4 regions of the Microbulbifer pacificus genome follow, and region 1 is predicted to be linked to each of the others. Evidence: predicted binding sites of a transcription regulator. Region 1 holds the regulator's gene; each other region holds the start of a gene.
The links. Region 1 encodes PhoB, which activates phosphate uptake and scavenging genes when phosphate is short. Its sites were predicted from a motif close to TGTCATAAANNTGTAACA; they were not measured.

Region 2: ppk1 (polyphosphate kinase 1) is a predicted target of PhoB. The motif match lies at 2,036-2,053, and genes of this name have one in related genera.
Region 3: R5R33_RS17640 (porin) is a predicted target of PhoB. The motif match lies at 1,239-1,256, and genes of this name have one in related genera.
Region 4: R5R33_RS06570 (PhoX family protein) is a predicted target of PhoB. The motif match lies at 1,693-1,710, and genes of this name have one in related genera.

What each region holds. Positions count from the first base shown of each region.
Region 1 is NZ_CP137555.1:2,289,483-2,292,905, reverse strand. It holds gene ubiA (4-hydroxybenzoate octaprenyltransferase) at 24-911, shown strand; gene phoB (phosphate regulon transcriptional regulator PhoB) at 1,041-1,745, shown strand; gene phoR (phosphate regulon sensor histidine kinase PhoR) at 1,973-3,286, shown strand; gene R5R33_RS09865 (hypothetical protein) at 3,368-3,423, opposite strand, start outside.
Region 2 is NZ_CP137555.1:1,467,193-1,470,615, forward strand. It holds gene ppk1 (polyphosphate kinase 1) at 1-1,888, opposite strand, end outside; gene R5R33_RS06620 (Ppx/GppA phosphatase family protein) at 2,063-3,423, shown strand, end outside.
Region 3 is NZ_CP137555.1:4,166,646-4,170,068, reverse strand. It holds gene R5R33_RS17645 (DNA internalization-related competence protein ComEC/Rec2) at 1-1,025, opposite strand, end outside; gene R5R33_RS17640 (porin) at 1,323-2,264, shown strand; gene R5R33_RS17635 (M16 family metallopeptidase) at 2,397-3,423, shown strand, end outside.
Region 4 is NZ_CP137555.1:1,455,587-1,459,009, forward strand. It holds gene R5R33_RS06565 (TonB-dependent receptor) at 1-1,614, opposite strand, end outside; gene R5R33_RS06570 (PhoX family protein) at 1,819-3,423, shown strand, end outside.

The sequences.
Region 1 (3,423 bases):
GGAGTGAATTCCGGGAAAATCCAATGCAAGTGATCAGCCAACAGATACAACAGCGCTGGCCGCAGATACTGCCCTACTGGCAGCTGGCCCGTCTCGACCGCCCCATCGGTTCACTACTGCTACTGTGGCCCACCTGGTCGGCACTGTGGATCGCCGCGAAAGGCTGGCCCGGTCTGCATCTGTTCGCAGTATTCACCCTCGGTGTGATCCTCACGCGCGCCGCCGGCTGCGCCATCAACGACTTTGCCGATCGCAATATTGACGGCCATGTGAAGCGCACCAACCAGCGCCCGCTGGCCACCGGTGCAGCCACCGCCAGAGGCGCTCTGCTGCTGTTTGCCGGGCTGATGCTGCTGGCGTTCCTGCTGGTGCTCACCACCAATCAGCTTACCGTGCTGTTGTCGCTGCCGGCGCTGGTATTGGCCTTCTGCTACCCCTTCGCCAAGCGCTACACCCACCTGCCGCAGGTGGTGCTCGGTGCCGCCTTCAGTATGGGTATCCCCATGGCATTCGCGGCGGTGCAAGGGGAAGTGCCGGCGGTGGCCTGGCTGATCTTTACCGCCAACCTGCTGTGGACCGTGGCTTACGACACCTTTTACGCCATGGTGGACCGGGATGACGACCTAAAAATTGGCGTCAAATCCACCGCCATCCTGTTCGGCGACATGGACCGGGTGATGACCGGCAGCCTGCAGGTTATGGTGGTTTTTGCGCTGCTGATGCTGGGCAGCCGCGAGGCGCTGGGCGCGCTGTATTACTGTGGGGTGGCGATTGCCGCGGCGCTGTTCAGCTACCAGCAGTGGCTGGTACGGGATCGACAACGAGACCCCTGCTTCAAGGCATTTTTAAACAACAATTTGGTCGGCGCGGCGATTTTTTTGGGTATTTTTTTCCACTTCCTCGCCAGTTGAAGTTGGCTTTACCCGGCAAAGTCGTGATTGCCAAACACCTGTCATATATTTGTCATTAAAGTGACGTTAAATGGCCACTCTGAGAAAAGTCAGTTAAGTGACACCAACCAGTTAGGGTATGGCAGGCAGATGCACAGCAAAACGATCCTTATAGTCGACGACGAAGCCCCGGTACGGGACATGCTGCGAATTGCGCTGGAGATGGCGGACTACCGCTGCCTCGAGGCGGAAAACGCACAGACGGCACACGCGCTGGTGATCGACGAGAAGCCGGATCTGGTGCTGCTGGACTGGATGCTGCCGGATGTATCCGGGGTTGAGCTGGCCCGCCGCCTGAAGCGGGATGAGCTGACATCCTCGCTGCCGATCATCATGCTGACAGCGAAGGGCGAGGAGGATCACAAGATCAAGGGCCTGGAAACCGGCGCTGACGATTACATCACCAAGCCGTTTTCTCCCCGCGAGTTGGTAGCGCGCCTCAAGGCGGTGCTGCGACGTACTGGCCCGAGTGCACCGGAGGAGCCGCTGACCGCGGGCGGCCTGGTGCTGGACCCGATCAGCCACCGGGTGACGATCAATGGCCAACCGGTGGATATGGGACCCACGGAGTTCCGTCTGCTGACGTTTTTCCTGTCGCATCAGGAGCGCGCCTATACCCGTACGCAGCTGTTGGACCATGTGTGGGGCGGCAATGTGTATGTGGAGGAGCGCACCGTAGACGTGCATATCCGCCGCCTGCGCAAGGCGCTGACCATCGACGGCCACGAGCGCTATATCCAGACCGTACGCGGCACCGGCTACCGCTTTTCTGTACAGACCGTGGAAAGGGTGTAAGCTCCTTCTCCAGATTTGTGTGACTCCGTGGAGAGTCCAGTGGCGGCCGGCCACCGGGTATGCGTTTTTGAAACCGCTGTAAATACATCCCTGTACGCTGCGTCGGCGACGTCCATGTCGCCGACGCTTTCAAAAACACATACCCGGCACCCGACCTTCGCTTAGAATTCTGCGGACTGCTTTTCAGTCTGCGGAATTCACCCACCTATTCAGATGGCCCAACCATCATGCTCGATCGAAGTATTGGCGAGTTCTCGCGCTTTATCGTTATCGCCCTAGGCACCACCATCCTCGGTTTCTCCAGTGGCCACTGGTGGATGTCGCTGTGTGCCGGCCTCGCCGTGTACCTGTTTTGGCTGCTGTGGCAACAGAACCAGTTCGATCACTGGCTGAGCAACGGCCGCCGCGGCCCGGCGCCGACAAGCTTCGGGGTGTGGGGGGATATTTCCGACGATTTCTATCGCATGCAACGCCGCCACCGCAAGGAAAAGCAGAAGCTGCACTCCATGCTGCGCCGGGTACAGGACAGTACCAGCGCGCTGCGCGAGGGCATTGTGGCGCTGGAGGACGAGGGGAATCTGGCTTGGTGGAACCCGGCAGCGGGGCAGATGTTGCGGCTGCAGGCGGATGACGCGGGCCAGCCGCTGGTCAATTTCGTGCGCGATCCACGATTTGTGGAGCATATGTACAACCGCATGTTCGGTCGCGGCCGGCCGTCGCTGGAGCCGATTACGCTGCCGGCGCCGGGGGATGACTCCCGCATCCTGACTATGGAGGTGACGCGCTTCGGTCACGATGAGGCGCTGGTGATCGTGCGCGACGTGACGCGACTGCACAATCTCGAGCAGATGCGGCGGGATTTTGTGGCGAACGTTTCCCACGAGCTGCGCACACCGCTGACGGTGATTGCGGGTTATCTGGAAACCCTGCAAATGAGCGGCCAGGCGCCGCGCAACTGGGAACGGCCACTGTCGCAGATGAGCGAGCAGACGGTGCGCATGACCGGGCTGGTAAATGATCTGCTGTTACTGGCGCGACTGGAGACGTCCGAGCGCGAGAGCGGCCGCGACAAGGTTTCGGTGCGGCAATTGATGGAGCAGGTAGCCGGTGAAGCCCGGTCATTGAGTGGCGGGCGTCACGAGATTTCGGTGGAGTGCATTGAAGACTGCACGATTACCGGCACATCCGGGGAGCTGCACAGCGCATTCGCAAATCTGGCGTTCAACGCGGTCAAATACAGCCCGGATGGCGGTCCCATTGAGCTGCGCTGGCGGCTGGATGCGGCCGGTGGACATTTTTCCGTGAAGGACTGCGGTATCGGCATAGATCCGGTACACATTCCGCGTCTCACCGAGCGGTTCTACCGCGTGGACGCAGGTCGCTCGCGGGAGAGCGGCGGCACCGGCCTCGGCCTTGCCATCGTCAAACACGTGCTGCTGCGCCACGGCGCCAACCTCTCGGTCACCAGTGTGCCCGGCCGCGGCAGTACGTTTACCCTCAATTTCCCCACACAGAAACTGACACTGACCAATTCGGCCTGAGTCTTCAGCCCTGTGGCAGCCAGGACAGTGAGAGCGCTGTGATTAAAAAAGGCCCGCGAGGGGCCTTTTCGGAAACCGGGGTCAGTTCAATTCCTCGAGCGTTCGCTCTTCACCACCGGTGCGATAGCGCACTTCAC
Region 2 (3,423 bases), 820 kb from region 1:
TGCGGTGATCCGCCGATAACAGCGGGAAGGTAACCTCCACCCGATGGTCCAGGTTGCGGGTCATCAGGTCGGCGGAAGACAGATATACCTGCGGATCGCCATCGTTGTGGAAGGCGTATACACGGGCGTGCTCGAGGAATTTGTCCACCAGGCTGATCACTTCGATATTTTCGGAAATACCTTTTGTCTGGCACACCAGTGCACACATGCTGCGCACGATGATCCGTACCCGTACGCCGGCCTCCCCAGCGCGATACAGACGCTCGATCACTTCCGAATCCACCAGGTTGTTGCACTTGATAAAGATATCCGCAGGCTTGCCGGCGACCGCCGCTGAAATCTCGCGGTCGATCGCGGCCAACAGGTTGGGGCGGTTCGAGTGCGGGGAGACCCAGATGTGGCGGTAGTCCGGCAGCAGGTGGGCCTGCTTGATAAAATCGAATACCCGGTAGGCGTCTTCGCCCAATTTACTGTCGCCGGTAAGCAGGCTGAAATCGCAGTAAAAGCGCGCAGTGCTTTCGTTGAAATTGCCGGTACCAAAGTGGCTGTAATAGCGGTCGCGGCCGTCTTCTTCGCGCACAATGGACACGAGTTTGCAGTGCACCTTAAGGCCCGGCACACCGTAAATGACATCCACACCCGCATCACTCAGTTCACTGGACCAGTGCAGGTTGGCCTGTTCGTCGAAGCGCGCCTGCAGTTCCACCACCGCGGTCACCTGCTTCTGGTTGCGCACGGCGTTGACCAGTGATGCCACCACACGGGAGTTCTTCGCTACCCGGTACAGGTTGATGCGAATTTCCCGCACCTTGGGGTCGATGGCGGCGGAGGCGAGCAACTTGGTGATAACGCGGAAGTCGTGATACGGGTAGTAGCACAGGCGGTCGCGCTCGCGTAGCCAGGCAAAAATATTCGCGCTGTCGGGCAGCGTGGGAAGCGGTTTGATCCGGCGGTAGGTGTGCTGCCGGCTGTCCGCCGGAAAGCTCATGAAGTCTTTCGAATTGTGGTAACGGCCACCGGGCGTGAAGCTGTCGTAGCTGCCCATCTTGAGCTTTTTCTTGATCAGCTGCAGCAGTGCCTCCGGCATGCTGGAGTCGTACACCAGCCGCACCGGCTCCGCCTGCTTACGCTTTTTCAGCGACTTGGCCAGCCGATCGACGATATTCTGGGTGACGTGCTCACCGAGTTCCAGTTCCGCATCGCGGCTGATTTTGAAGGTATAGGCGGATGCCTTGTTGATGGGCATCACATAGCGGAATACATCCAGCAGACAGGCGCGGATTACATTGTCGAGCACGATGTAGACTTTTTCGCTTTTCTTCTCCCGGTGGGGGATGGCGATAAAGCGCGGCAGGATATCCGTGGGAATTTCCAGGGCCGCGAAGCGCAGGCTGCCGTCTTCAAGTTCGAGATAGATACCGAAGTAAATGCTCGCTTCGTTCAGCAGCGGCATCGTTTCGCGATCGTCGATAAAAAAGGGCTCGAGCTCCGGCAACACTTCGCGGTGAAAATATTCCTCCACGTAAGCGCGCTGGTTGTCGGTAAGCTGGCGCTCACTGATCAGGTGGATATTGTTGCGCCCAAGATCTTTCAGGACCTTGCCGTAGGCGTTGCCAAAGCGGGCCTGCAGGCGCAACACCTTTTCATTGATATTCCCCAGCAGTTCACCAAATTGGTCTTTCTGGGCACTGCCCTTGGCAAAGGTGGCCAGGCGCCGCACATCCGCCACACGCACGCGGTAGAATTCATCCAGATTGTTGGAAAAGATGCCAAGAAAACGCACGCGCTCGATAATCGGCACGCTCTCGTCTTCCACTTCCTGCAATACCCGGGCATTGAAGGAGAGCCAACTGAGCTCTTTGGGGTACAGGGGGATGTCGTTTGCCATACTCTCTGGTGCTTTCTCGTTGAGACTTTCGCTAGCCCCCGCGTCATCATTGGACATAAAGCCGAATGGCAATACAGTTTCTATGGTTTTCAAGATTATAGGAACACGCTATGGCCAGGTTGAAGGTCGCGCAGTTTGCTACATTTTTGTTTCAGATATTTGACAAGAAAAAACATGACAAATGACAACAACGCGGAACCCAACCACGAGCGCTATGCAGCGCTCGACCTGGGTTCCAACAGCTTCCACCTATTGTTAGCAGAATTCCGTGAACAACGCATGGTACGCCTGCACACCGACCGCGCCATGGTCCGCCTGGCGGATGGTCTGGACAGCGAGCGCAACCTGGCGCCGGAGGTGGTGGAGCGGGCGCTGGAAGCGCTGCGGCGTTTTGCCCCGGTGATCCAGGGGCTGCCGGCGGACAATGTGCGCGTGGTGGGTACCAATACCCTGCGCCTCGCCAGCACACAGGCGGATGGATTTCTGGAGGCGGCGGAAGCCATTCTCGGCGCACCCATCGAGATCATCTCCGGGGTGGAAGAGGCCCGACTCATTTTTTCCGGCGTGATGGCCGCCGCAGAGGGTCCGCCTCGCTTGCGCTGCGCGGTGGATATCGGCGGCGGCTCAACCGAACTGGTGCGCGGAGTGGAAGGCCCGCGCCAGTTGCAGAGCGTGAATATGGGTTGCGTGGCGTTCAATCGCCGTTTTTTTGACAGCGGCAAGATCGACGCCGGCAAACGCAACAACTTTGTGCGCGCCCGCCGCGCGGCCCAGGCCGAGCTGCAGGAGCTGCGGCATATTGCCGACGACTCGGTGGTCATCGGAGCCTCCGGCACCATCAAGTCGGTGGCGCGAATCCTGAATGATGGGGAACTTCTGCCGATTCATCGCAACGACCTGGACAAACTCGCGGACAAGGTGGCCGACTTCAAAACCGTGGACGCCATTGACCTGCCGTACCTGGATCCGCAACGCCGTCCGGTGTTCGCCTCCGGTCTCGCCATTCTGCATGGAATTTTTCGCGAGCTGAATATCGAGGTCATGCAGGTTTCTCCCTATGCGATCCGCGAGGGTATCGTCCACGACTTGGCCGGGCGTGCCCACGGTGGCGACCGCCGTGCGGATAGCATTGCCAACCTAATGGAGCGCGGAGAAATCGATCGTGAGCAGGCCGCGCGGGTCGCCAGTACAGCGCTGCAATTCTTCGCGCAGCTGAATCCACATTCACTGAAAAGCCAACGCCGCATGCTGAGCTGGGCCGCGGATCTGCATGAAATCGGTCTCGCCCTATCCCACAGCAGTTTCCGCAAGCTCGGCGCCTTCATGATCGAGCACGCGGATATGGCGGGCTTCAGCCGCAGCGAACAGGAAAACCTGGCCTACCTGGTGCGCAACCAGCGCGGCGATATCAAGGCGACCCAGGAACACTACGGCTTCCACCCCAACAATGACCTGCTTCTGTGCCTGCGTCTCGCCTGTATCGTGCACCGGGACCATATGGACCGCGACATCGCGGGCCTGGTCCTTGCCGCCGA
Region 3 (3,423 bases), 1.9 Mb from region 1:
ATGACCAGCGCCCGCTGGGCGGACAGCGACGCGCCGCTAAGCAGTGTGTAAGCCAGTGCAGCCAGCAACCCTGGCGCTGCGGCCAACAACACCGGATTATGCGGACGGAATACACCAACCACCCGGCTCAGCAGCCCACCGATGAGCAGGCAGAAGCCGGCAACCATGCCTACATGCAGCCCGGAGATAGCCAACAGGTGGGCGGTACCCGTCCTGCGCAACAGATCCTGTGTGGCTGTATCGATGCCGCCTTTGTCCCCGAGCAAAAGCGCGCGGATCAGGGCTTCCTGGGCCATATCGCTGGCGTCGTTGGAGGCGCCCGTTATGCGCTGACGGAGGCGTTCGCGGATGCCGTTAACTACCGAGCTGATACCGTTTCCCGCCGCCAGATACTCGGGTGCGGTAACCCGGTCACGGACATAGCCGGTGGCGAAAATGCCCTGCTCCAGCAGCCAGGCTTCGTAGTCAAAGGTATGGGGATTGATGCTGCCGCGCGGGCGCTTCAGGCGGAGCGTCATACTCCAGCGGCTGCCCGGAGTCAGTGTCGCGGCAGAATCGGGCGGCAACCCGTACCAGCTGAGCAACAGGCGCTTGCCGATAAAGTCCGGTAGGTCTGATTCCAGTACCCGCGCGCGAAACCGGCTGTCGAAATAGCCGTGGACGGACCGGGGAGAACCAAAGCTGGCAACGGCGGCGGCGGTCTGCGGCAGATCGTCAATCTCGAGCGTAACCCGGTGATCAGTGCCATGCAGGGCCAGCGGTAGACGTGCAGCGAGCGAATGATGGTTTGCGCCGAGCGCCCAGCAGCTCCCCAGTGCAAATGGCAGCAGCAGATAGCAGACCACATATCGCGGCACTGCCGGGAGTCGGGAGAAGCTACCACCAATGGCGGCCACAAGCGCTAACAGCACAAGGCCGAGCAGCAGCGCCGCAGCGAAATCCGCATTCCACGGCAATACGGGCCAGAAGGCTACCTGGCCAATGCCAACCGCCAGTGACCACAAAGCGGCCACCAGCCTGCTCACTCCCTTCACCGAGCCCCCTGAATTCCCTTTCCCGCTTGCGCTGCACAAAGCGGCGATCGGCACACCTTCCTGGTGCATATGCCCCAAATGGCATTAAAACGAAGGCGTTAGCCCGGTTCAAGGGCCCGAATCGCGGCCACAGACACGCCTAACCTGTCATACCGCTATTTATTACACCCCCCACTGCAATAAAACTTACACCAACCTTTCATCTTTCACATATTTGTAACAAATCAGAAGCAAAATGCGCGGCATACGAGCTACGGCTCAAACCAATAGCCAAATACGAGACCGACCATGAATAAGACCGCGATCACCCTGGCACTGGCCGCCGTGCTTCCTGCCACCTCCTTTGCCCAAGAAGATGCGATCACCTTCTACGGCAAGGCCAATGCCTCCTTCCAGTCCAATGACGAGGGCGACGGCGCCGTTACCGACATCAAGAGCAACGCCTCACGCGTTGGTGTCAAAGGCGAGCTGCCGCTGGATAGCGGTATCAAAGGTATCTACAAGATGGAATTCGAAGTAGATATCGATGGCGAGGCAGAGGAAACCTTCAGCCAGCGCAACATCTACGCTGGCCTGGAAGGCGGCTTCGGTCAGATCATCGGCGGCAAATTCGACACCCCGCTGAAAGAGGCCCAGAACAAGGTCGACCTGTTCAACGACCTGGAAGGCGATATCAAGAGCCTGATCACCAAGAGTGACAACCGCGAATCCAACAACCTGCAGTACACCACCCCGTCGTTTGCAGGCTTCAAGGTCGCAACTGCCTACATCAGCCACAAGGACGCCGAAATTCTCGACGCCGAAGGCAACCTGATCGATACCCGCGACAACGGCACTTCCGTGTCTTTCGCCTACGACAACAACGGCATTTACCTCGCCTACGCCTTTGACCAGGACGTAGAAGCCAATGACTGGAATGTAAACCGCCTGGTTGCCCAGTACACCTTCGGCAACCTGCAAGTCGGCGGACTGTACGAAGAGCAGGAAAAAGCCGACAGCAGCACGCAGGACGGTTGGCTGACTTCCGTCGCCTACAAAATCAACAACTGGACCGCAAAAGCCCAGTACGGCCAGTCCGATATCGTAAAGACCGACGGCGAAACCTTCAGCCTGGGACTGGACTACAAGCTCTCTTCTGCGGCCAAGGTCTTCACCTTCTACACCGATGAAACCGCTGCAGACAATTACGAGCGCAGCTACTTCGGTGTCGGCACCGAGTTCAAGTTCTGATCTGAACTTAAGCACGCAAAGGGCGCAACATTCGTTGCGCCCTTTTTGTTTTGGGGCACGACCCGGCCTCATGTTGTCGTATGTGCTAGCATCGATGGCTCCGCATAAATAAAAAGTGAGCTATCGACCGACATGCACCGCACCAAAATCTCATTGATTTTCGCCGCTGCGCTGCTCGCAGCCTGCAGCAAGGGAACTGAGGATTCTGCCTCGCAAGCAACCCCGCAAGATGCAGCTTCCAACAGCCAGATCACGCTGCCCGCGGGCGTCACCCTGGTAGAAACGTTCAACGGGGACGGCGCGGAAATCGCAATCCCCTATCGCAAGTTTGTCCTCGACAACGGCCTGACGGTGGTTCTGCACGAAGATCACTCGGACCCGCTGGCGCATGTGGATGTCACTTACCATGTGGGCTCCAACCGCGAAGATGCCGGCCGCTCCGGCTTCGCCCACTTCTTCGAGCACATGATGTTCCAGGGTTCGAAGAACGTGGCGGATGAAGAGCATTTCCGCCTCGTTCAGGAGGCCGGCGGCACCCTGAACGGCACCACCAACACCGACCGTACCAACTATTACGAAACCGTACCGGCCAACCAGCTCGAAACTGTGCTGTGGCTGGAGTCGGACCGTATGGGCGCACTGCTGGAAGCCGTCACCGAAGAAAAGTTTGAAGTCCAGCGCGAGACCGTGAAAAACGAACGCGGGCAGCGGGTAGACAACCGCCCCTATGGCCGCGCCCTGGAAACCATGTTCGCCGCCACCTATGCGGACGGCCACCCCTACTCCTGGCCGGTCATCGGCTGGCTGGAAGACCTCGACCGCGCTGACGTGAACGATCTGAAACGTTTCTTCCTGCGCTGGTACGGCCCCAACAATGCGGTAGTGACCATCGGCGGTGACATCGACCAGGCAAAAACCCTGGAATGGGTCGCGAAATATTTCGGCTCCATTCCCGCAGGCCCGGAAGTCAAAAACCTGCCCAAGCAACCCGCAACCCTCACCGCCGACCGCTACCTCACCCTGGAAGACAACATCCACCTGCCCGCGCTGGCGGTCATGATCCCTACCGTTTATTCCGGTCACGTGGATGAACCCGCACTGGATGCGGCGGCGGAAATACTCGGCCAGGGTCAGGACTCCATGCTGTACAAGCGCCTGG
Region 4 (3,423 bases), 830 kb from region 1:
ATTGGCGCGACCGAAGTCGATATCGTTCATTACGTAAAGCGCGGAAATATCCTCGTTCATCACGTAATCGCGCGCTGAGCTCAACGCGGTCTCGGTTTCGTCGATTTCGAAACTGCCCAGGTTCTCGTTGATGAACGCGTTCAGCTTCGCCTTGCTGATCCCCGGGCCGAACGCGGCCAGGCCGTAATCCACATCGTTCATGACAAAGTCGGCGAGGGTGTAGTCGCCGCCGAAGTCGCTGTACACAGTGGCATTCAGGTCGCCGGATTTTTCACGACGACGCTCCTGCAGACCGAACTTCAGCTCGGACGGGTTGCCGGCCATTTCGATATCGCGACGCACGTCGACGCGGAAGCTCACTTCTTCGTCTTCGGTGTAGTTGTCTTCGATGACAATTTCATCCAGATCAAACTGGGAAGCGTCCATGGCGGCGGCGTCGCTGGCAAACAGGGTGGGGATGTCGCCGGCGGAGCTGTAGCCGAGCTCCAGGTGCTTCTGCTCAAAACCGGTATCGCGGCGGTGCGGCTCGGCCTCTTCCGCGTGGGAGTAACCCAGTGCGTATTCGATCCCCCACTCGTTCAGGTTGTGCTCGCCACCGAACACCAGTGACAGAATTTCCTGCTCTTCCTTACGATCTTTCAGGGACTTGTCCAGGGTGGCATCGGACCAGGTGGCGGAGTTTGCGCTGATGGTCTGCAGATCGCCCTTGTCCAGTTTGAAGGAGTTGCGCTGACGCTCTTCGGCGTCGGAGAAATCGGAGTACAGGGTGTGCAGATACACCAGGCTGCTATCAGATACTTTCAGGTCGAAGTTGGCGGCAAGGCCGGTGCGCTCGCGGGTGATGGTGTAGTCGCGCTGCTCGATTTCCGGCGCGCCGATGGCTTCGGTGCCATCTTCCGCTTCCATCATTTCCCACACGCCGTCGGTTTCGATGTTCTCGGAACCGAACTTGCGCTCCTGATGACTGGCGGCCAGTGCCACACCCAGCTCGCTGCCGCCCAGGTCAAAGCGATTGGTGTATTTGCCGGAAATTTTCGGGCTGTTTTCATCCTGCAGATCGCTGTAGCCGTTTTCGATATTGACGCTGTAAGTCTGACCGGGCTTGTCCAGCGCGTTGATGCTTTTGATCTCAATCGCGCCACCGATGGAGTCGGCGCTCATATCCGGGGTCAAAGTCTTGAAGACTTCCAGGCTCGCCAGCAGGTCGGACGGGATTACGTCCAGCGCCACCGCGCGGCTGTCGGTTTCCGGCGCCGGCAGGCTCATGCCGTTGATGGTAGAAGCGTTCAGGTTCGGGTCGATACCGCGCACGCCCACAAAACGTCCTTCGCCCTGGTCGCGCGCAATAAACACGCCAGCCATACGCTGCAGCGCCTCGGTCACGTTGGCATCCGGCAGCTCACCGATGGCCTCGGAAGTCTGCACCGCGATCACCTTGTTGGAGTCGCGCTGGCGCTCGATATCGCTGCGGGCGTTGGCGGCCTGGCCGGTAACCACGATGGTTTCCATCGGTTCACCCTGCGCAGTCGGTGCTTCCTGTGCAGCAGCATTGATACTGATGATGGCGGCGGCAAGCGGCGCCACCAGTTTGAGGTTGAATACAGTTTTAGTCATGGCTGCCCGTCCCGTTTTCATGGCGGTTATTTTGATGGGGCGCAGGCTAGTCTCGGGATGTGAAGTTTGCGTTACGCTTTTTTTAAATTTGTCATATAGCGTCGCTACGCTGGGCGCAACATGAAAAGGGTCAGCGCGGAGATTGCCTAAAATTGAACTATCCGCAAACAGGCCAGGGAAATATTGCAGCCAGGTGAATAATTTATGACAGACAATAACCCGAAAGCTCCGGACACCGCGCCGTACGATCCCAGCCGGCGCACACTGCTCAAAACCCTCGGCACTGTTACCGCAGCCGCCGCTGCCAGTGGCGGTGCCAGCCTGCTGACCGGCTGCGGTGCAGATAAAACAAGCGCCACCGGACAAAACCTGGCATTTGCAGAAATTCCCCACCGGCTGGATCACCGCCACCATATTCCCGACGGCTACGCCACGGACCTGCTGTTGCGCTGGGGTGATCCACTGGACGCCTTTGCCGGCAGCTTCGCACCGGAAAAACTGGACGCCGGCGAACAATCGCGCCGCTTCGGCTACAACAACGACTTCATCGCCTTCCTGCCACTAGACCCCGAGGCCGGGCCCGGCGAGGGCGACAAGCACTGCCTCAGCAGGAACAGCGAGCGCGGTCTGCTGTGTGTCAATCACGAGTACACCCAGCCCCACCTGATGTTCGCGGGATACACCGAGGCGAGTTCCATCCGCGGCACCAGCGACCAGCATATCGCGGTGGAACAACAGGCCTGTGGCCACAGTGTGGTGGAAATCGAGAGGGCCGCAGACGGCTGGCAGCCAGTGGTGGGCAGCACCTACAACCGCCGGATCTCCCTGACCACCGCCATGGATATTGTGGGCGCTGCCGCCGGCGACTCCCGCCTGCAAACCAATGAGGACCCCAGCGGCACACGCGTGTTCGGCACTGTCGGCAACTGCGCCGGCGGTAAAACTCCCTGGGGCACAGTACTGATTGCCGAGGAGGGTTTTGGCGGCGCTTTTCAGGGCGACCCGGACAATGTCGCGGACGAGGTGGAAGCACGCAATCACCACGCCTTTGGCATTTCCCCGGACAATCGCAACTGGGGCGACTACGACCGCCGCTTCGATATCGCGGTGGAACCGAATGAGCCAAACCGCTTCGGCTGGATGGTGGAATACGACCCGTACGATCCCCAGTCAACGCCACGCAAGCTCACCGCGCTCGGTCGCTTCGAGCACGAGGGGTTTACCCTGGTGAGCAAACCGGGCCAGCCGATCGTGGCCTACGGCGGCGACGACGATGAACACCAATTTGTGTACCGCTTCGTCTCGTCAGGTATTTATCGCCCAGGGGAAAACCCGCACAACCGCAACCTCCTCAGCGAGGGCACGCTGTACGCCGGGCAATTCCGCGAGGGCGGCGCCGGTACATGGCTGCCTTTGTTATTCGGCCGGGGTCCGCTGACGCCGGAAAACGGATTCCGCAATCAGGCGGATGTGCTGATCGACTGCCGGCGCGCGGCCAAGCTGCTCGGGGCGACGCCGATGGATCGACCGGAAGATGTGGAGACGAATCCGGTAAACGATTGTACCTATGTGATGCTGACCAAAAATAAAAAGCGCGCACCGGGCGATGAAAATGCGGCGAATCCGCGCGCGCGCAACAGTACTGGTCACGTATTGGAAATTGTGCCGCCGGGGCGCAGTGGGGCTCGGGATCATGTGAGCGATACGTTTCACTGGAACACATTTCTCCTGGGTGGTAATCCCAATGCCGAGGAGCCGGAGGTGCGCGGCGCCTACGGCCAGCAAATCCCGGGCACGATCTCTGCCAAC